DNA from 4 places in the Cupriavidus sp. NPDC089707 genome. Region 4 is predicted to be linked to each of the others. Evidence: predicted binding sites of a transcription regulator. Region 4 holds the regulator's gene; each other region holds the start of a gene.
The links. The regulator FNR, encoded in region 4, switches genes on or off when oxygen is low (the NO sensors DNR and NnrR bind a similar motif). The targets are predictions, from matches to a motif close to TTGATNNNNATCAA.
Positions count from the first base shown of each region.

Region 1: the regulator FNR is predicted to act here: its motif matches at 2,474-2,487, upstream of ACIP1U_RS10150 (fatty acid desaturase).
Region 2: the regulator FNR is predicted to act here: its motif matches at 1,675-1,688, upstream of ACIP1U_RS31780 (ribonucleoside triphosphate reductase).
Region 3: the regulator FNR is predicted to act here: its motif matches at 2,435-2,448, upstream of ACIP1U_RS02745 (DUF3149 domain-containing protein).

Region 1 is NZ_JBIVHB010000004.1:340,268-345,666, forward strand. Features, by position in the region: gene ACIP1U_RS10140 (adenosine deaminase) at 1-996, shown strand, start outside; gene guaD (guanine deaminase) at 1,065-2,384, shown strand; gene ACIP1U_RS10150 (fatty acid desaturase) at 2,610-3,770, shown strand; yybP-ykoY riboswitch at 3,826-4,051, shown strand; gene ACIP1U_RS10155 (TMEM165/GDT1 family protein) at 4,083-4,658, shown strand.
Region 2 is NZ_JBIVHB010000041.1:2,660-8,058, forward strand. Features, by position in the region: gene ACIP1U_RS31780 (ribonucleoside triphosphate reductase) at 1-1,586, opposite strand, end outside; gene ACIP1U_RS31785 (flavodoxin family protein) at 1,862-2,482, opposite strand; gene ACIP1U_RS31790 (TonB-dependent receptor family protein) at 2,787-4,976, shown strand; gene mdtD (multidrug transporter subunit MdtD) at 5,123-5,399, shown strand, end outside.
Region 3 is NZ_JBIVHB010000001.1:581,595-586,993, forward strand. Features, by position in the region: gene ACIP1U_RS02735 (YebC/PmpR family DNA-binding transcriptional regulator) at 1-433, opposite strand, end outside; gene ACIP1U_RS02740 (helicase HerA-like C-terminal domain-containing protein) at 610-2,124, shown strand; gene ACIP1U_RS02745 (DUF3149 domain-containing protein) at 2,170-2,334, opposite strand; gene upp (uracil phosphoribosyltransferase) at 2,471-3,121, opposite strand; gene ACIP1U_RS02755 (MFS transporter) at 3,280-4,680, opposite strand; gene ACIP1U_RS02760 (c-type cytochrome) at 5,281-5,399, opposite strand, start outside.
Region 4 is NZ_JBIVHB010000003.1:277,599-282,997, forward strand. Features, by position in the region: gene ACIP1U_RS07610 (sulfite exporter TauE/SafE family protein) at 442-1,200, opposite strand; gene fnr (fumarate/nitrate reduction transcriptional regulator Fnr) at 1,278-2,003, shown strand; gene ACIP1U_RS07620 (hypothetical protein) at 2,065-2,310, opposite strand; gene ACIP1U_RS07625 (hypothetical protein) at 2,307-2,516, opposite strand; gene ccoG (cytochrome c oxidase accessory protein CcoG) at 2,552-4,024, opposite strand; gene ccoP (cytochrome-c oxidase, cbb3-type subunit III) at 4,074-4,991, opposite strand; gene ACIP1U_RS07640 (cbb3-type cytochrome oxidase subunit 3) at 4,994-5,158, opposite strand; gene ccoO (cytochrome-c oxidase, cbb3-type subunit II) at 5,162-5,399, opposite strand, start outside.

The DNA.
Region 1 (5,399 bases), on a different contig from region 4:
GTGCATATCGAAGGCACGCTTGAGCCTGAACTGATCTTCCGGCTGGCCCAGCGCAACCAGGTGGCGCTGCCCTACCCCAGCGTGGAGGCCCTGCGCGCCGCCTACGCCTTTACCGACCTGCAGTCGTTCCTCGACATCTACTACGCCGGCGCCAGCGTGCTGCTGACGGAGGAAGATTTCTTCGACATGACCATGGACTACGTCAAGCGCGCCGTCGCCGACAATGTCCGCCACGCCGAGATCTTCTTCGATCCGCAGACCCATACCGCGCGCGGCGTGCCGATCGGCGTGGTGATCGACGGCATTGCCGACGCCCTGGCCCAGGCGCGCACGGAATACGACTTCTCCAGCAGCCTGATCCTGTGCTTCCTGCGCCATTTGTCGGAGGAAGACGCTTTCGCCACGCTGGAAGCCGCGCTGCCCTACCGCGACCGCTTTGTCGGCGTAGGGCTGGATTCGTCCGAAAAAGGCAACCCGCCCGAGAAGTTTGCGCGCGTATTCGCTCGCGCGAAGGAACTGGGCCTGCACCTGGTTGCCCACGCTGGCGAGGAAGGCCCGGCGCAATATGTCAGCGACGCGCTCGACATCCTCAAGGCCGAGCGCATCGACCACGGCGTGCGCGCCATCGACGACGCGGCGCTGGTCGACCGCCTGGCGCGCGAGCGCGTGGCGCTGACGGTATGCCCGCTGTCCAACGTCAAGCTCAAGGTCTACCCCGACCTGCGCGACCACCCGCTCAAGCGCATGCTCGATGCGGGCGTGGCGATCACGCTGCATTCGGACGATCCGGCCTACTTTGGCGGCTACATGAACGCCAACTGGGAAGCCACCTTCGACGCACTGCCGCTGGATGCCGCCGACGCCCACAAGCTGGCGCGCAACAGCTTTGAAGCGGCCTTCCTGCCCGAGGTGCAGAAGGCCGAGTTCCTGGCCGAAGTCGACCACTTCTGGTCGGCCAAGCCCAAATCCCCGTCCGCAACGGCCCCAGCGGCCTGAGCGCGGGGCATGCCAATAGCCCGGCCCGCTGCGTGTCAGCGCTCGGGCCGGCCACAAGAGACAAAACCATGACGACCACTCCCCAGACTGAGCCCACCACCCGTGCCATCCGCGGCCGCGTGCTGCATTTCCTGCGCGACCCGCAGTTCCATGAGGATGCGTACCAGTATTGGGACGACGGGGTGCTGATCGTCACCGACGGCCGCATTGCCGCGGCCGGCGAGTATGCGAAGCTGGCAGACCGCATTCCGGCCGGCGCCGACATCGTCGATCACCGTGGCAAGCTGATCGTGCCGGGCTTTATCGACACCCATGTGCACTACCCGCAGACCGACATGATCGCGTCGCCGTCGCCGGGCCTGCTGCACTGGCTCGACACCTATACCTTCCCGGAAGAGCGCCGCTTCGCCGATCCCGACTACGCCCGCGGCGTGGCCGGCTTCTTCACCGAAGAACTGCTGCGCAACGGCACCACCAGCGCGGTGGTCTGGAGCACGGTGCACAAGGCCTCGGCCGAGGCGCTCTTCGCCGAGAGCGAGGCGCGCAACCTGCGCATGGTCACCGGCAAGGTGATGATGGACCGCAACTGCCCCGAATTCCTGCGCGATACCGCCGAGACCGGCGCAAGGGACTCGGCCGACCTGCTGTCGCGCTGGCATAACAAGGGCCGCCTGTCGTACGCCATTACGCCGCGCTTCGCCCCCACCTCGACCGAAGCGCAACTGTCCGCCTGCGGCGAACTGGCGCGCGCCTACCCCGACGCCTTTATCCAGACCCACGTGGCCGAGAACCGCGATGAAGTCAAATGGGTCGCCGAGCTGTTCCCGGATGCGCGCAGCTACCTGGACGTCTACGACCGCTACGGCCTGCTGCGTCCTGGCGCGATGTACGGCCACGCCATCTACCTGGACCAGGACGACCGCCGCCGGCTGGCCGACAGCGGCGCGGCGGTGGCGCACTGCCCGACCTCCAACCTGTTCCTGGGCAGCGGCTTCTACGACTTCCACCAGTCCGACGCCAACCGCCTGAACGTGACACTGGCCACCGACGTCGGCGGCGGCACCTCGTTCTCGATGTTCCGCACCATGAACGCCGCGCACAAGGTCGCGCGCATGGGCGGCTACTACCTGACCGCGCTGCGCATGTTCTACCTGGCCACGCGCGCCGCCGCCGAGGCGCTGGGCTGGACCGGCCGCGTCGGCAGCTTCAGCGAGGGCTGCGAGGCCGACTTCATCGTGCTCGATCCCAAGGCCACGCCGCTGATCGCCCGCCGCAGCAACCGCTCGGAGACGCTGGAAGAAGAACTGTTCGCCTTTGCCATGCTGGGCGACGACCGCGTGATCGACAGCGTCTACATCATGGGCGAGCCGGCGCGAGCCACCGCCTGATCCGTCACATCCTGCGCGCCCATCCGGCACCAAGGCGCCCGGCCCGTTCGCGGCGGGCGCGCTTTTACCGCTTAGCGAGTCCCTCCGGGTTGACCCCCGTCAAGAACCCCACCGGAAAAGCCTTCTAACCTTGTGGTTTCGCCATGGCCGGCCTGGGCTGGCCTGCGTCGGCCTCATTGGACGCATTGGCCTACGCCATCCGACCGCAAAACCAGAAGGTTCCGCATGACCGCAATCCCATCCACGCCCTCAGCGCATCCCGAGCATGCCCAGCATGCCCGGCAGTCCGCCAAGCCGGGCCGGCTGCCGCTGCCCGAGCCGATCGCCCCGGACGCGCCATTCCCGTCGCGCAAGGTCATCCGCAGCTGGCTGATCCCGCTGGGCGAGCGCAGCACGCCGCGCGCGCTGGCGCTGTTCGCCTTCGACTACCTGCTGTTCGCCGCCGTGCTCGCTGGCGTGGTGCTGGCCTCGCACTGGGCCGCCAAGCTGGCACTGGGCGTGCTGGCCGGGCTGGTGATCGCGCGCCTGTTTATCATCGGCCACGATGCCTGCCACCAGAGCCTGACGCCACGTCGCGGCCTGAACAAATGGCTGGGCCGGCTGACCTTCCTGCCGTCGCTGACGCCATACAGCCTGTGGGAAGTCGGCCATAACGTGGTCCATCACGGCTACACCAACCTGAAGGGCTTCGACTTTGTCTGGGCGCCCTACTCGCTGGAAGAATTCAAGGCGCTGCCGCGCTGGCGCCGTGCGATGGAGCGCATCTACCGCACCGGCTTCGGGCCGGGCCTGTATTACCTGGTCGAGATCTGGTGGAGCAAGCTGTTCTTCCCCAGCAAGCGGCAAATGGCAACCCGCCGTCCGGTCTTCGTGCGCGATTGCCTGCTGGTGGCAGCCTTCGGCGTAGCGTGGATCGGCGGGCTGGTGGCCTTGGCCTTTGCCACCGGCCAGTCGGCCTGGATGCTGGTCGGCGCCGGCTTTGTGCTGCCCTTCCTGGTGTGGAACCTGACCGTGGGCTTCGTGCTGTACGTGCACCATACCCATACCAGCGTCGCGTGGTACGACACCAAGACGATGTGGGCCAAGGCCCAGCCGTTCGTCTCGACCACCGTGCACCTGCGCTTCCGCCATGGCATCGGCACGGCGCTGCACCACATCATGGAACACACCGCGCACCACGTCGACATGAGCGTGCCGCTGTACCGCCTCAAGCGCGCCCAGGCGGTGCTGGAACACGCGCTGCCGGGCCGCATCATCATCGAGAACTTCTCCTGGCGCTGGTATTTCGGCACCGCGCGCCGCTGCAAGCTGTATGACTTCAAGGCGCTGTGCTGGACCGATTTCCGCGGCCGCCAGACCAGCGAGAACGCGCCGGTGCCGGCCTGATCATCGGCCAGCGGCGCGCGGCGGTGGACGACACGCCGCCGCCGCAGTTATAATTCGCGCTTCCATTGGGGAGTAGCCGCCCTGCTCTCACCGCGCCGCGCAATGCGGACTTCGGGGGACAGGGGCGTACGTCAACAGACTTGACCGCTTGCGGTTATGGCGTGCGCAGCGCCGGACCCGCCTGGCCAGAACGGCCAAGGCAGTGTCCATGCCTGGCGAGACCGATGACCATACCTTTCTGGCCGGGCCGGGAAAGGTGTGCGTCATTGGCATCTCGCGATGCATTGCGGCCCGGTTACCCCACATAACAACATGGAAGCCTTCCTCGTCTCCACAGGCATCGTCGCCCTTGCCGAAATGGGCGACAAAACGCAGCTGCTATCGCTGGTGCTGGCGGCACGGTATCGCAAACCCCTCCCCATCATCCTTGGCATCCTGATCGCCACCCTGGTCAATCACGGCTTTGCGGGCGCGCTTGGCGGATGGCTCACACACGTGGTCGGAGAAGGCCTGCTGCGCTGGATCCTGGGCCTGGGCTTTATCGCGATGGGCGCATGGATGCTGATTCCCGACAAGCTCGACGATGCCGAGCAGGCAAAGCCGGTAAAGGGCGCCATCGGCGTGCTCGGGACCACTATCGTGGCCTTCTTCTTCGCCGAGATGGGCGACAAGACGCAGATCGCCACGGTGGCGCTGGCGGCGCGCTTCAGCGATGCGGTGGTGGCGGTGGTGGCCGGCACGACCTTCGGCATGATGATCGCCAACGCGCCGGCGGTGCTGCTGGGGGACAAGTTTGCCAACAAGATGCCGATTGGGTTGGTGCATAAGATCGCTGCCGGGATCTTCGTGGTGCTTGGTTTGCTGGCGCTGATGAATATCGGGGGGTGATTATGGGTTTTGGCGCGGTTGTCGCAGTTGGTGACATGCTGTCGGCTTTTGAAGCGCTGTTGTCGCTGTTGGTGAGATGCTGTCGGCTGTTGAACCGCCTGGTTCCGCCCTCCTGGGCGGGTAACTTTTTGTCCGAGCGACAAAAAGTCACCAAAAAGCGCGTTTACCGCCCTGGGCGGGCGGCCACTTTTATCGTAGTGGGCGGGGGTTTTCGTACGGGGCTTCGCTTCCTCACAAAGCGGGACTGCCTGCCGCCGTGGTGCGCTACGGGGACTCTGCGTTGAAGCGGTGATCGAACGAGCCCAGAGCTGTGGGTGGCCCCTGCTGCCGGCTACGTCGTAGGAACGCCTTCGGCTGGCTGCGCCCGGGCCAAACGCGGCATAGCTGGCCACCACATTCTGACCCGCGCTGAGGGCCGGCATCGCACGCGATAGCGTTGTGCGAGCGTAGCGACGCACTCCGTGCCCGAGCCCCGACCTACGAGGCTGAGTGCGCGCAGCGCAGCCGAAGGCGTCCCACCGATAACGCACTTAGCAGGCGGCCAATCCCCTGCTTCGGGTTCGTTCAACAGTCCGTGGAAGCAGGCACAGACAGGGTGCGTAGCAGGCCCGAACCACCATCCCGATCAAACGGAAATCACTACCGCCCGAACCACCAACCCCGAGAAATGGATAGCCAGCCGCTCAGGCGACGCGTTTTTTGGTTACTTTTTGTCGCTCGGACAAAAAGTGACCCGCCCAG
Region 2 (5,399 bases), on a different contig from region 4:
GCCTTGCAAGCCTGTGCGCTGGACAGGGCCTCGTTCATGTACAGGTGCAGCACGGTGCCGCCGGTGTACTTGCCTTGCAGCGCCTCCTGCATCGACAGCGCGGTGAACGGATCGTCGGTATAGCCGGCTGGAAGCTGGCTGGAATTGGTGTAGTAGGGTTGCTCGGCCGTGCCAGCCTGCAGGATGTCGGGCCAGCGCTTGCGGTCTTCGCGTGCGAAGCGGTAGGTGGTGCCTTCGGCCGGCGTTGCCTCCAGGTTGTAAAGGTGACCAGTCGCTTCCTGGAACTCGCCGATGCGCGCACGCACACGGTCGAGCAGCCGCAATGCCATGGCATGCCCGCCTGGCGTCGTGATGTCATCGGCGTCGCCGGAGAAATTCCGGATCATCTCGTTGATGCCGTTGACGCCGAGCGTGCTGAAGTGGTTGCGCAACGTACCGAGGTAGCGGCGCGTATAGGGATAGAGCCCCGCGTCGATGTAGTGCTGCACCACGCGGCGCTTGTCCTCGAGCACGTCGCGGCCCAGCGCCAGCAGGCGGTCCAGTGCGGCCATCAGCCCGGCCTCGTCGCCCCCGTGCAGGTAGCCCAGGCGCGCGCAGTTGACCGTGACCACGCCGACCGACCCGGTCTGCTCGGCCGAGCCGAACAGGCCGTTGCCGCGCTTGAGCAGTTCGCGCAGGTCCAGTTGCAGGCGGCAGCACATGGAGCGGACCATGTGCGGCTCCAGGTCGGAATTGATGAAGTTCTGGAAGTAGGGCAGCCCGTAGCGCGCCGTCATCTCGAACAGCGGCTCGGCGTTGGCATGGTCCCAGTCGAAGTCCGGCGTGATGTTGTAGGTAGGGATGGGGAAGGTGAAGGCGCGCCCGCGCGCATCGCCCTGCATCATCACCTCGATGTAGGCGCGGTTGATCATGTCCATCTCCGGCTGGAGGTCGCCGTAGGTGAACGGCATTTCCTCGCCGGCGATATACGGCACCTGGCCGGCCAGGTCCTGCGGGCATGTCCAGTCGAAAGTGAGGTTGGTGAAGGGCGTCTGCGTGCCCCACCGGCTCGGCACATTGAGGTTGAACACCAGCTCCTGCATCGCCTGGCGCACCGCGCGGTAGTCCATGCGGTCGTGCCGCACGAACGGCGCCATGTAGGTATCGAAGCTGGAAAACGCCTGTGCACCGGCCCACTCGTTCTGCAGCGTGCCGAGAAAGTTGACGATCTGGCCGACGGCGGCCGACATATGCCTGGGCGGGTTGGCCTCGACCTTGCCCGGCACGCCGTTGAAGCCTTCCGCCAGCAACTGGCGCAGCGACCAGCCGGCGCAGTAGCCGGACAGCATGTCCAGGTCATGGATATGCAGGTCGCCGTCGCGATGCGCTTGCCCGGCTTCCGGGCTGAAGATATGCGACAGCCAGTAGTTGGCCGTGACTTTGCCGGCGACGTTGAGTATCAGTCCCCCCAGGCTGTAGCCCTGGTTGGCGTTGGCGCGCACGCGCCAGTCGCGCTGGGCCAGGTATTCCTCCATGGCGCTGGCCACGTCGACCTGGCCGCCGGGCTGTGCCGGCGGCAGCGTGCCGGTTTGCTGTGCGTCGCGCATGCTTACCCCTTTATGTAGTGTGTGATGCGAAGATTAGCACTACATATAGTAGTCAATGGCGGTGGAAGTCGAGTGTTCTGCGTCCGGGTTGATGGCTATCAACCGGCGTGACCGGCACTTGGCTGGCGGGTGGGCGCACTTGCGCGTGCGCAAAGCCATGCCGGCGGCCGGGGCATTCCGGCCGCGGCGCGGCGCCTATCTCCCCCTATTTCCCCCAAACGCAAACCGGCCCCGAAGGGCCGGCAGGCAGTTCACGCGCAAGGCGTGGAAAAAGGTCAGGCGGCTTGCTTCAACTCTGCCAGCGCACGCCGGCCTGCCACCAGTTGCTGGGCCACCTCGGCCACGCGCGCACCGAGGTGCTCGGCGGTGCGCAGGTCCGCCAGCGGCGGCACCACGTCGGCGCTTTCATCGGCGTTGGATTGCGCGGCGGCGCCCAGGAAGAAGCCATGGCGGTTCAGCGAGTCTTCGGTCGACTTGGAGTTGTTGTGGCCCGGAGGCAGGCCCAGGTTGACCCAGTGCATGCCGTGTTGTGCCGCAAAGATGGCGATCTGCTGCAGCGTTGCCAGCTTGTCGCCAGAACGCGAAGCGGCGTTGGTGAAGCCGGCCGCGACCTTGTTGGCCCACTTGCCGCCCTTGGCGAAGACATTGCGCGAGGTGGCGTCCATGAAGCCCTTGAACTGCGCCGAGGCGCTGCCCATGTAGGTCGGCGCGCCGAAGATGATGGCGTCGACCTGCTCCAGCGTGTCCCAATGCTGGTCGATGTCCTCCACCGGAATCAGCAGGCTCTCGGCGCCCGCCACGCTGCCGGCGCCGCGGGCGACGGCCTGGGCCTGCCTGGCGGTGTGCCCGTAGCCGCTGTGGTAGACGATGGCGACGCGGGTAGGTTGGGTATGCATAGTGTCGAGTCCCTTGATTTTAAAAAATCTGAATGGCCGTTTGCTGCGTTGCGCCGGGGCGGGTTTATTACCTGTATCGGCTTGTGTCGGTCGGTGAACAGAGTTTAGGCAGACCACTCCCCCTGCGAGAGGCCATTCCTGAAACAAGTTGTTGAAATTTCATGAATATCCGTTCGCGCGTCTCTCAGACGATCGTCCAAGCAGCGGTGGCCGGGTTTTCCCCGCAGCGGCTGCCATGGAAATGCGCTCCGGGACGCGATAAAGTTGCGGCACCTCCACCTGTGCCCTACGCCCCCCGACAATCATGAAACCAGGCGGCACGCAGCCTTCGCCGGCCATGCCTCAGCGCCGTCCCCGCCTCCATGTGCCGGCGCCCAAGGCATCGGCGTTGGCAGCCTTGTTGCTCACATGCGTCGCCGTGCGCGCCGCCGATCCGCCGGACAGCGCGGTGGCTGCCGCCACCGCCGAAACCCTCCCCGACATCGTGGTCACTGCCACTCGCAGCGAGCAGCGCCGCTTTGACGAGCCCGCCGCGGTAGATAGCGTGCAGGTCGATCCGCTGCGCAGCGCCACGCCGCTGGTCAATCTGTCCGAGGTGCTGGCGGGTGTGCCGGGTGTGGCCGTGCGAGACCGGCAGAACTATTCGCAGGACTTGCAGTTGGCGGTGCGCGGCTTCGGCACGCGCTCAACGTTTGGCGTGCGCGGCGTGCGGCTCTATGTCGACGGCATCCCCGCGACCATGCCCGATGGCCAGGGCCAGGCCTCCACCGCCGACCTTGCCAATGCCGGCCGCGTGGAGGTGCTGCGCGGCCCGTTTGCACAGGTGTACGGCAATGCCTCGGGTGGCGTGGTGCAGGTGTTCACGCCCGATCCGCCGAAAGACGGCTTTACCGCGCGCGCATCGACCGGCTTCGGCTCGGACGGCCAGTGGCAGGCCGGCGTGGCGCTGGCCGGCGGCAACGAGCGCCTGGGCGGCTCGCTCGATGCCTGGACCTACCAGACCGATGGCTACCGCGAGCACTCGGCAGCGCGCCGCTACCAGCTCAATGCACGCGTGGTGGCGCAGCCGGCCAGCGGCACGCGCGTGATTGGCCAGTTCAACTACTTCAACCAGCCGCTGGCGCAGGATCCGCTCGGGCTGACGCGCGCGCAGGCCGATGCCAACCCGCGCCAAGTGGTGCCGGCGGCGACCCAGTTCGACACTGGCAAGAATGTCGAGCAGGCGCAGGCGGGCGTGGTGGTGGAGCATCAGCTGACCGACATCGACAGCCTCTCCGGACGTCTCTACGGCGGGACCCGCAACCTGTACCAGCGGCTCGGGTTCAGCGGCGCCGCGCCGACGTCATCCGGCGGCATCGTCGACCTGGATCGCATCTATGGCGGGGGCGCGTTGTCCTGGAGCCGGCGCACCACCGCCGCAAACGGCCTGCCGCTGCTGTGGACGGCCGGGATGGAGGCCAACGGTATGCGCGACGGCCGCAACGGCTACGTCAACCAGGATGGCGGCCAGGGCGCGCTGCGGCGCGACGAGACCAATACCGCGACCGACCTGGGCGCCTTCGCGCAGGTCGACTGGACCTTCCATCCCGCCTGGCGAGTGGTCGGCGGCGTGCGCGCCAGCCGCGTGCGGCTGGGCATCGACGACCAGTTCATCACCGCGGCCAGCCCCGACGACAGCGGCACCGCCACCTACAGCAACGTCAGCCCGGTGCTGGGACTGGTGTGGCATGCGCTCGATACCCTGAATGTCTACGCCAACCTCGGCCGCGGTTTCGAGACGCCGACGCTGACCGAGGTCGCCTACGGCCCCGGCGGGGTCGGCACCAACCTCGGCCTGCGCGCCTCGACCAGCCGCCAGGGCGAGATCGGCATCAAGTGGCAGGCCCACGGGCAGCGGCTGGAAGCGGCGCTGTTCGATGCCGACAGCCACGATGAAGTGGTGCCGCAATCGAACAACGCGGGCCGCACCGTCTACCAGAATGTCAACGGTGTGCGCCGGCGCGGCTTCGAACTGGGCTGGCGCGGCGGCTTCCTGGGGCAGGTCGGCACGCCGGGGCAGGGCGGCGGCAGCCGCATCGAGGCCGGGCTAGCCTATACCTGGCTCGATGCCTATTTCGGCGATGCCTTCGTCAACGCGCAGGGGCAGACAGTGGCCGCGGGCAACCGGCTGCCCGGCACCGCGCGTCATAGCGTCAACGCCGAGCTGGCCTGGCGGCCGCTGGCGCCGCTCACGCTCGGCGCCGAAATGCGTGTCGACAGCCGCGTCTATGCCGACGACCTCAACACGCAGGGCGCGCCCGGTTACGCGGTCTTCAATCTGCGCGCAGGCTATGAATTCCGCATCGGCCCGACCCGCGTCTACCTGTTCGGCCGCATCGACAACGTGACCGACCGGCGCTATATCGGCTCGGTCATCGTCAACGAGGCCAACGGGCGTTATTTCGAGCCCGCACCGGGCCGTCGCTTCTTCATCGGGCTGCGCGCGGCCTTGTAGCCTCGGCAAGCGACGGTGGTTGCGGCCAGTTTCGTTGATTGCCAGTTGCGCCATTGCCCTTTAATGTGTTGGTTTTGGCCGCGTCCGCCTGCATGCCCTGCCGGTCATTGCCGGCTGGCAGCGCGTGCCAGACCGGAGTTTGCGTAATGAGCGCGCCCCTGCCAGACGTTCCCGTCGTGCCACCGCCGGATGATCGTACCCGCCGCATCATGCTTTGGGTCGTGGCGGTCGGCTTCTTCATGCAGACGCTGGACTCGACCATCGTCAACACCGCCTTGCCGTCGATGGCACGCAGCCTGGGAGAAAGCCCGCTGCGGATGCAGTCCGTGGTGATCGCCTACTCGCTCACCATGGCGGTGATCATCCCGGCCTCGGGCTGGCTCGCCGACCGCTTTGGCACGCGCACCATCTTCCAGGCCGCGA
Region 3 (5,399 bases), on a different contig from region 4:
CGGGCGCGAACAGGAACTGGCCGCAGTGGGTGAACATGAACGCCACCGAGCCTTCATTGCCCATGTTGCCGCCATGCTTGGAGAACGCGTGGCGAACCTCGGCCACGGTGCGGGTGCGGTTGTCGGTCAGGCAGTCGACGATGATGGCCGCGCCGGCCAGGCCGTAGCCTTCGTAGCGGATCTCTTCATAGTTGGCACCTTCCAGGCCGCCCACGCCGCGCTGGATCGCGCGCTGGATGTTGTCCTTGGGCATGTTCGCGTCCATGGCCTTGTCGATCGACAGGCGCAGGCGCGGGTTGGAGTCGACATCGCCGCCGCCGAGCTTGGCGGCAACGGTGATTTCCTTGATCAGGCGGGTCCAGATCTTGCCGCGCTTGGCGTCAGCGGCAGCTTTCTTATGTTTGATATTGGCCCATTTCGAGTGACCGGCCATGATGCTCTCCGAGGCGGAAAAGGTGTTATGCGGTGATGGAATGCGAGATGCCAGGCGCGGGCGCCAGGTGACGGATATGCCTGGCGGCTGGCTATAATCAGCGCAGGATTTTATCACGCGGGCCTGCCCGCGCCGCTGCCGCGGCGAGTCCCGCGGCACTTGCTATCAGGAAGATCATGGCCGACCCCATCCTTATCGCCAAGAACGCCGAACACGAGCTGGTGCTGCTGCCGCAGATGGGCAACCGCCACGGCCTGATCACGGGCGCCACCGGCACCGGCAAGACCGTCACGCTGCAGACGCTGGCGCAGGGCTTTTCGCGCCTGGGCGTACCGGTGTTCATGGCCGACGTCAAAGGTGACCTGACCGGCATTTCTCAATCCGGTCAGCTGTCGGACAAGCTCAAGCAGCGCCTGGCCGACCATGGCCTGCCGGAGCCGGCATGGGGCGCTTGCCCGACCACGCTGTGGGACGTGTTCGGCCAGAAGGGTCACCCGGTGCGCGCCACGGTCTCGCACATGGGCCCGCTGCTGCTGTCGCGCATGCTGGAGCTCAACGATACCCAGCAGGGCGTGCTCAACCTGGTGTTCCGCATTGCCGATGCCAATGGCCTGCTGCTGCTCGACGCCAAGGACCTGCGCGCGATGCTGCAGTACGTGGGCGACAACGCCTCGCAGTTCACGACCGAGTACGGCAATATCTCCGCCGCCTCGGTCGGCGCGATCCAGCGGGGGCTGCTGGCGCTGGAGTCGCAGGGCGGCGATGTCTTCTTCGGCGAACCGATGCTGAACCTGGAAGACTTCATCCAGACCGAGAAGGGCCAGGGCGTGGTCAATATCCTGGCGGCGGACAAGCTGATGAACTCGCCGCGGCTGTATGCGACCTTCCTGCTGTGGATGCTGTCCGAGCTGTTCGAGAAGCTGCCCGAGGCCGGAGACCTCGACAAGCCCAAGCTGGTGTTTTTCTTCGACGAGGCGCACCTGCTGTTCAACGACGCGCCCAAGGCGCTGCTCGACAAGATCGAGCAGGTGGTGCGGCTGATCCGCTCCAAGGGCGTAGGCGTGTATTTCGTCACGCAGAACCCGGTCGACATCCCCGACACGGTGCTGGGCCAGCTGGGCAACCGCGTGCAGCACGCGCTGCGCGCGTTCACGCCGCGCGACCAGAAGGCGGTCAAGGTGGCAGCCACCACCATGCGCGCCAACCCCGGGCTGAACCTGGAAACCGCGATCGGCGAACTGGGCGTGGGCGAGGCGCTGGTGTCGCTCCTGGACGCCAAGGGCACGCCTTGCGTGACCGAGCGCGCCTGGGTGCTGCCGCCGGGCAGCCGCATCGGTCCGGCGACCGACGAGGAGCGCAGGCAGCTGGTTGCCAACTCGCTGGTCGCGGGAACATACGAGACGGCCGTGGATCGGGAATCGGCTTACGAAAAGCTGCGCGGCAGCGTGCCGACGGTTGCCAATGGCAAGGGCAAGCAGCCGGAAGCGAAACCGGAAGCGGAACAGGACAGCGGCTGGCTCGGCACTGCCGGGGATATCTTCGGCACGCTGACCAAGGGCACCGGCAAGAGCGGGCGCGGCGATTCGATCCTGGAGTCGATGGCCAAGTCGGCCGCGCGCACGGTGGGGTCGCAGGTAGGCCGCGAGTTGATTCGCGGCGTGCTGGGCAGCCTGCTCGGGAAGAAGAAGTAAAGGACCGGAAGGAAACAAACAAGGGCCGCGCGCGGCCCTTTGCTTTCAGCGGCGCTGGGCGCCTTGCTGCGCCTTCGCCGCCGCCGCATCCTCGCGCATCTTGCGCGCGAACATTCGCGCGAAGAACCAGCCCATGCCGATGATGAAAACGATCACGCCCAGGCTCATCAGGCCGGTGCTGGTGCTGAAGAGAATCTTGATGGCTTCCATGGTTGGCTCCCTGTGGTTGGCGGCATGTGCCGCCGGAATTACCGCCAGCGGCTGCCGCCAGCGGGTGTCGCCAGTGTAGGGAGCCACGCGGCGCGGGCTATTGAGGCTGGTCAAGCCCGCGCCAGGCCGGCACGTGTCAGTTCTTGGTGCCGAACAACCGGTCGCCCGCGTCGCCCAGGCCCGGCACGATGTACGCATCGGCGTCCAGGTGGCTGTCCAGCGAAGCCACGTACAGCTTGACGTTCGGATGCGCCTTCTGGAACACCTCCACGCCTTCCGGTGCCGCCACCAGCGCGACGAAGGTGATGGCCTCGTCCTTGACGCCGCGGCGCTTGAGCACTTCCACCGCATGCGCGGCCGAGTAGCCGGTCGCCACCATCGGATCGCACAGGATAAAGCTGCGGTCTTCCAGGTCAGGCAGCCGCACCAGGTATTCGACCGGGCGGTGCTGCTCGTCGCGGTACACGCCGATATGGCCGATGCGCGCCGACGGGATCAGCTCGACCAGGCCATCGCTCATGCCCACGCCGGCGCGCAGCACCGGGACAATGGTCAGCTTCTTGCCGGCGATCACCGGCGCATCCAGTTCCACCAGCGGCGTGTCGATGCGGCGCGTGGTCAGCGGCAGGTTGCGCGTGATCTCGTACCCCATCAACAGCGTGATCTCGCGCAGCAGCTCGCGGAAGGTACGCGTGGACGTTTCCTTGTCGCGCATGTGCGAGAGCTTGTGCTGGATCAGCGGGTGGTCGAGGATGAACAGGTTGGGAAAGCGCGGATCTTGTTTCATGGCTGCGGCGAGGGCTCGGCGGGGATAGGGGCAAGCGGCTGAAGCGGGCGGCCGGGTCGGGTGAACACGGCCGCCGCGCCGTTGTAGCCGGATTGTAATGGAAGCGGGCCGCAGCGCGGCTGCGGCCCGTCGCCGGCAAGCGATGCCGCTACCTGGTGTCAGTCCAGCGCGCGGTCTTTCGACTCGATATCCACCATGAAGATGGCAAACGCCGCCACGGCAAGGAACGACGAAAGCAACCCAAGTGCCAGCGTGAACTGCGTCGCCATGATCGGCGCAATGATCGAAGGGGCGAACAGGCCACCAAATCGTGCCATTGCGCCGGCGGTACCCATCCCGCTGGCCCGCAGGTCCGTCGGATACACCTCCGGCGTGAAGGCGTAGAGCGCGCCCCAGGTGCCCAGCAGCGCAAAGCTCATCAGCAGGGTGGAGCCGACGATCAGCGCGGTGGACGTGCCCAGGCTGTACAGCATGCAACCTGCGGCGCTGAGCAGCAGGAAGCCGATCAGGGTCGGCTTGCGCCCCCAGCGCTCGACGCCGTGCGCGGCGAGCGCGAAGCCGGGGAGCTGCACCAGCGCGAGCAGGATCAGGAAGACCTGGCCACGCATGAAGCCAAAGCCCTGGCCAGCCAGCTTCACCGGCAGATAGACAAAGACACCGTAGTAGGCGATCGAGATCAGCATCCACGCGGCAAGCAGGCAGATGCTGCGGCGCCGGCATCCGGCCGCGAACAGCGCGAATACCGATTTGCGCTCCATCTTCTGCGGCTCCAGCGGGGCGATCTCCACCGAAACCCGATTGGCCTTGGCAACGCGCTGAAGCACCGCGCGTGCCTCTTCCGAGCGTCCCGATTTATTCAGGTAGAGCGGCGATTCGGGAACAAAGAACCGGACCACCAAGCCGACCAGCGCGGGGAGGCCAGTGACGAGGAAGATCAGGCGCCAGGCATCATCGCCATGCGCAACCGCGGCCAGCGCAAGGATGGCGAGCAGGATGGTGCCGACGGCCCAGAACGACTCCAGCAGGACCAGCCAGCGGCCGCGCCGGTCGGAGGGGAGGAATTCGGCCATCATGGTGTAGTCGACGGGCAACGTGCCGCCGACGCCGATGCCAGTCAGGAAGCGCAGCAGCAGGAGCCACTGGAAATCCGGGGCGAAGGCGGAAGCGACGCCACAAATGGCGTCAAGGATCACCGCCATCATCAGCACGGGCCGGCGGCCGATCCGGTCCGCCAGCCGGCCGAACGCAAAGGCGCCGATCAGCATGCCGACGAAGAACATCGTCCCGGTCTGCAAGGCCGTCGGCACGGGGATACCGAATGTCGAGGCAATGGAGGGCGCGGTGAAGCCGATCGACAGGACCTGCATCGCGTCGGCCAGCCAGACCAGGCCGAAGATGGCGAACAGCCGGTACTGGAACCTGCCGACGCCGGCTGCGCGGATGCCTTGCTCGATCGTGATGGTTTGGGACGACGATGCCCGCGCGCTTGAGTGCGGGGGCGCGCTGATCGTCGCCTCGGGGATTGTCGTTGCTGCCATTGAGGAAATTGATGACGACATGTTGTCTACCTTGTCTTTATAGGCTGGATCTTGAATTCGGAAGGCCCACGCGCCGCGTTGCGGCGAAGCATGGTGGCTACCCCAATCTAGCGAGGCCAGAACCGACCAGGTAGTCCTCTCGCAACACCTTCCTGATACTGATACGACATAGTCACTCCTTGTTGTCTACCCTTGGTTGTCCGGGCCCGAATTCCCGGTCGGCACGGCGGTGGACTATGCAAGCCCCGGGCCAGCGCTTCCGGTGATGTAAAAGGGCCAATCTTGTGGTCTTGTTGTCTCGTCTGCCGCTCGTCTGCGCGGTTCTTGCGCCGTCCTTGTGCCGGGAGGCACCGCGGCGCGGCTTCTGGTGTTGATGCCCGCACTAATGTAGTGCGCACTACATGATCGTTCAGCGTAAGCTACATGAAACTGGCGGGCAAGGCCGAACTGCGGTTTCTCTCCTCGGGGTTTTCCCGCGCATGGCGCGCAGCGTGCCGATGCGTCGGCGCAGGTCTCCCTGCCCGGTGGCAAAGCGCCTTGCCAGGCACGGCACGGCACGGATGCTGTCAGCATGGATGCGGATGGCGCGGCGAGCCGGTCCCCGCAGGCCTCCGCTGGTCTTCAGTGGGCAGGCGCCGCGCGCAGCCGCGCGACGGTGTTCTCCAGGTCCTGCCAGGCGGGTTGGTCGGGGGCAAAGCGCGCGCGCAGGTACTGCGCCAGCTGCGCGATCTGCTGGTCAT
Region 4 (5,399 bases):
CCTGCTGCATCCAAGCCGTGCACTTCCCTTTCTTTGCATCGAGTTGCCGGGTCACTCCGGCAGGAGATCGTTCGCATGCCGCCATGGGTCGGTCAGCGAACCTCTTGCGTGGCGCGTCCGCACAACGGACGCCACTGTTGGCGAACTGAACGCCTCGGACGCAAGAAAAACGGGTATCGGGAGCAAGGCCGGCATCTCCAACACCGCAGTGCCAGCCGGGCTTTTGAACCAGATCTTTTGAACCGGATGGACCGCAGGGACGGGCGGGCATCGAACTACCAACACTTCCCGCCGCCGTGGGCGCACCTTCTGGTAGGAAGGTCGCTGGCACGGCTCGCCGCTGCTTACAAAACACCGCGCGATACCGCAATGCTGGCGATTGTATGGCATTCCCGCCCTCGCCCGCAACCATCATCGGTCGCGCCGCGCGACCCATGCGCCTCAAAAGACCAGACAGAAACCCTGCTCGGCCAGCGAATGTGGCAGCAACGCCGCGCGCGCCAGGCCGAGAGCCCCGAACGCCATGACCGCCACGCCCGCGCCAACGCGAACCGCGCGCCGCCGCGACAGGTTGCGCAGGTAACCGGACAGCCCTGACAGCACCAGCAGGTTGGGCAGCGTGCCGACCCCGAACACGCCCATCACCAGCGCACCGGAACCGGCATTGCCGGCGAGCAGCGCCAGCGTCAGCGCCCCGTAGACCATGCCACATGGCACCAGCCCCCAGGCCAGGCCAACGCCGTAGCGCCTGGCAAGCCCTCCATGCGCACGCACGAACGTGGGCATGCCGCCGCCCAGCCGCCCAAGCTGCCGCGCCACGCCGCTGCCCACCCGCACCGCCAGCCGCTCCAGCCACGCCACGGTGAAGGCATTGCCGCGCAGCAGGCGCCAGCCCGACCACAGCAGCATGGCACTGCCGGCGCTGAACAGCCAGCGCTGCACCGGCAGGTAATCCTGCTTCCATGCGCCGGCGCCGATCGCGCCAAGCAGCGCGCCAAGCAGCATATAAGTCGAAATCCTGCCCAGGTGCATTGCCAGCAACTCGCCGGCCCAGGCGGCACGGCTGCGCACGAAAGTCATGGCCACGATGCCGCCACGTGGCTGTTCGACTGCCAGCGCAATGCCGCCACACATTGCTGCGCAGTGCACGCCGCCAAGCAATGCCAGCATAAAGACGCTAATTAGCACACCAAATGGCAAATCTGACTCCCTGCCTCATCACATCGCACGGTAAAATGTCGTGGTCGCGCCCTCGCATCCACTCTTGCAGGTTCCAATTGCTCACCTCCATTCCAATCACCGAAATGTCGCCCCGTTGCTCCACATGCGCGATGGGGCAACTGTGCCTTCCGGTTGGCATGTCCCAGCAGGACCTCACCAAGATGGACACGCTGGTGCAGGAACGCATCCGGGTCCATAAGGGTGAGACCTTGTATCGCATGGGCGACCCCCTCACCGCGGTTTATGCCATTCGCTTCGGCACACTGAAGACGCATGTCACGACCGAAGACGGCCGTTCACAGATTACCGGTTTCCACCTGCCTGGCGAAATCGTCGGCCTCGACGGCCTCGGTGAGATGCAGCATGCCTCGGATGCGACCGCGCTGGAAGATACCGAAGTCTGCGTAGTCCGCCTTGGCGACCTGCAGACGCTGTCTGCAGACCTGCCTTCGCTGCAGCATCAGTTCCTGCGGCTGATGGGCAAGGAAATCACGCACGACCAGCTCATGCTGGTGACACTCGGCTCGATGCGCGCCGAAGAACGTTTGGCCGCGTTCCTGATCAACCTGTCTGAACGCCTGTCGGCGCGCGGCTACTCGTCGACCGAATTCGTGATGCGCATGAGCCGCGAGGAAATCGGCAGCTACCTTGGCCTGAAACTGGAAACCGTCAGTCGCCTGTTCTCGCGTTTCGCTGAAGCCGGCCTGATCCAGATTCGCCAGCGCCACGTCAAGCTGGTGGATCTCGCCGGCATCAAGCAACTCTACAGCCGTAGCTGCTGAACCTTCCCCCCGCCCCGCCGCGTTGCGCCTGCGCCGCGCGGGGCGGCGCAGGCATCGCAATTCACTCCAACTCGTCGGTATCACTGAGCCGCGTCGGCATCGTGTACAGCGTCAACCCGCTGGACAGTGCGCAGAAGATCCACGCCAGCAGGAAGCTCATCGTATAGATCGATTCGCGCGACGCCTCGATCGGATGCCCAAAGAACTTCAGGTCACCGGGATCCACGACCGAGAACACTGTCGCGGTGGCAAAGCCCGCCATCAGGAACCCCGGCCACAAGACCCACATCAGCCAGCGCAACCTCATGGCTGCCTCGCTGCACTGGGCTGAGGCTGCGCTACCCCGGCCTTCTCGACCACCAGTCCATGGCGCGTTGCACCCTGCACCGGCAAGTCAGGGTGCGACGACGCAAGCCAGATAGTGACACCGCACGCCACCATCGCGACCAGCGGGCCGCTCATCAACAGCCACGGCCACGGCTCTTTCCACCACGGATTGCCTTGCTGATTCATCATGCCCCCTTGAGTTCTGCACCGAGCGCCTGGCGTCACAGGTCGCGCGGCACGATAAAACTGGTGCTTTGCCGGATCTCGGCGCTGCCCCGCTCCGTTGCCTCGCTGGTCACCGTCACGCTGATCTTGTGCGTGCCCTGCGCCGCGTCCTCGATCGGCAAGCGTATGCGGATCGGCAACAGCCGGTTCGACGTTGGTGCCAGCGACTCGGCTTGCTTGTCGTACTCGACCGTCAGGTTCTTCAGTTCGTCGCTGTCGGCTCGCACGCTGATGTGCATCGGCCCTTCTGTCGTGTTGATCAACTGCAGGCGATAGACGTTCTCGATCCAGCGGCCTTCGACCTCTCGACCCAGCGCGCCACGGTCGCGGATGATGTCCACCTTCAGCGGAGTGCGCAGCGCGATTGAAGCCACGAAGCCAGCAAGCAGCGCGACCCAGATCACGGAATAGATGATGACACGCGGGCGCAGCAAGCGCTTGCGCGACGCCGTCGCCGACAGCGCCTTGCGCATTGCATTTTCCGAGGTGTACCGGATCAGGCCGCGCGGATAGGACATCTTGTCCATGACCTGGTTGCAAGCGTCGATGCACGCGCCGCAGCCGATGCATTCATACTGCAGGCCATCGCGGATATCGATGCCGGTTGGGCACACCTGCACGCAGATGCTGCAGTTGACGCAGTCGCCCAGGCCCGCCTGGTGATGGTCGGTCTTGCGCGAACGGCTGCCGCGCGGCTCGCCCCGGCCGATGTCGTAGGTCACGACGTAGGTGTCGCGGTCGACCATCACGCTCTGGAAACGCGCATACGGGCACATGTATTTGCACACCTGCTCGCGCATGAAGCCCGCGTTGCCCCAGGTGGCAAATGCATAGAACAGCATCCAGAACGTCTGCCACGGGCCCAGCGACAGGCTCGCCAGCTCGCCGCCCAGTTCACGGATCGGCGCGAAGTAGCCGATAAAGGTGAAGCCTGTCCACAGCGCGATCAGCACCCACAGGAAATGCTTCGTGGCCTTGATGCGCAGCTTGCGCAGGCTCCAGGGATCGCCGTCCAGGCGGATGCGCGCGATCCGGTCGCCTTCGATCCGCCGCTCGATCCACATGAAGATTTCGGTGTAGACCGTTTGCGGGCAGGCATAACCGCAGAACAGCCGTCCGGCAATCGCAGTAAACAGGAACAGCGCCAGCGCCGAGATGACCAGCAGCACGGCGAGGTAGATGACATCCTGCGGCCACAGTACCAGCCCGAAGATGTAGAACTTGCGCTCGCCAAGGTCAAACAGCACGGCCTGGCGTCCGTTCCACTGGAGCCAGGGCGTGCCGTAGTAGATCAGCTGGGTGAAGAGAACCAGCCAGACGCGCCAGCTGGAGAAAGCGCCCGTGACCGAACGCGGATAGATCTTGCGGCGGACCTCATACAGTGTTTCATCCGAGGTCTCTGCAGGCGCAGCGGCCGACCGCTGACGGTCGGCCGCCCGGGCCACTTCTTCGGTCCCGGGTGCGTTCATGGATGGTTTCTCCTGCGGGCGGCCCGCGCCCGCTCAGATGAGTCGCCTGTCATTGGCCGGCGCCCCCGCCGGTATTGGACAGACCCCAGACATAGGCCGTCAGCATACGGATCCGCTCTGGCGTCAGGATCTCTTCATGTGCCGGCATATGGTTGTTATGCCCCTTCAGAATGGCGTCGACGATGCTGCCTTCCGAACTGCCGTACAGCCACACGTTGTCGGAGAGGTTCGGCGCGCCCAATGCCTGGTTGCCCTTGCCGCCGGCGCCGTGGCAAGCCGCGCAGGTCGACTTGAAGGTGCTCTCGCCACGTGAGGCGCGGATAGGGTCCGAAGACAGCCCCGACAGCGAGCGGACATACTGCGCCACGTCGCCAGCCAGCTTGCCGTCGATGGTGGATGCGAACGGCGGCATCACGCCATTGCGGCCCTTGGCGATGGTCTGCTGGATGGTTTCGGGTTCGCCGCCATACAGCCAGTCGCCGTCGGTCAGGTTGGGGAAGCCGCGGCTGCCGCGCGCGTCCGAACCATGGCATTGCGCGCAGTAGTTCAGGAACAGCCGCTGGCCAATTTCGCGCGCCTGCGGATCCCCCGCCACCTGCTTGACATCCATCTTCAGGTACTTGGCATAGATCTCGTTCTGCATCTGCTCCTGCGCGGCACGATGCGCCGCCAGTTCACCCTGCGTCGAGAACTTCAGCACGCCTTCGTACTTGCCCAGGCCCGGATACAACACCAGGTAGACCAGGCCGAAGATGCAGGCCAGCAGGAACATCCACATCCACCAGCGCGGCAGCGGATTGTTCAGTTCGCGCAGGTCGCCGTCCCAGACGTGGCCGGTGTCGTCGCTCGCGCTGGCGGTCTTGGTAATCTTGCGTTGCGAGAACAGCAGCCATACGCACCAGACGATGCCGACGAGCGCGATCGCGGCAATGTAGTAACTCCAGAAATCGGAAAAGAAATCGCTCATGGCTAGGTGTTCCGGCTCGATGTTGTCGTGGTTTCGTCAGGCAGCGCGAACGGCAGCATGGCGGATTCCCGGTTGGCGGCCTTCCTGCCGGCGGACCAGGCCCACCAGCAGATGCCAAGGAAGACGACCATCGACACGACGGTCGCAATGGCGGTGATCATGGCCATGGCCTACTCCTTCGCCGGTGCAGCCGCTTCCGCCGCGGGCGCGGCCGGCATAGTCGCTGCAGCGGTATCCACGCGGACATTGCGGCGGTTGGTGCCCAGTCCCTGCAGGTAAGCCACAAGCGCGTCTTCCTCAGTCTTGCCCTTGAGCTCGTCCGGCGCCTTGGCGATGTCGGCCTCGGTGTACGGCACGCCCAGCTTCACCAGCGCCCGCATGCGGGCCTGGATTTCGTTGGTCGGCAGC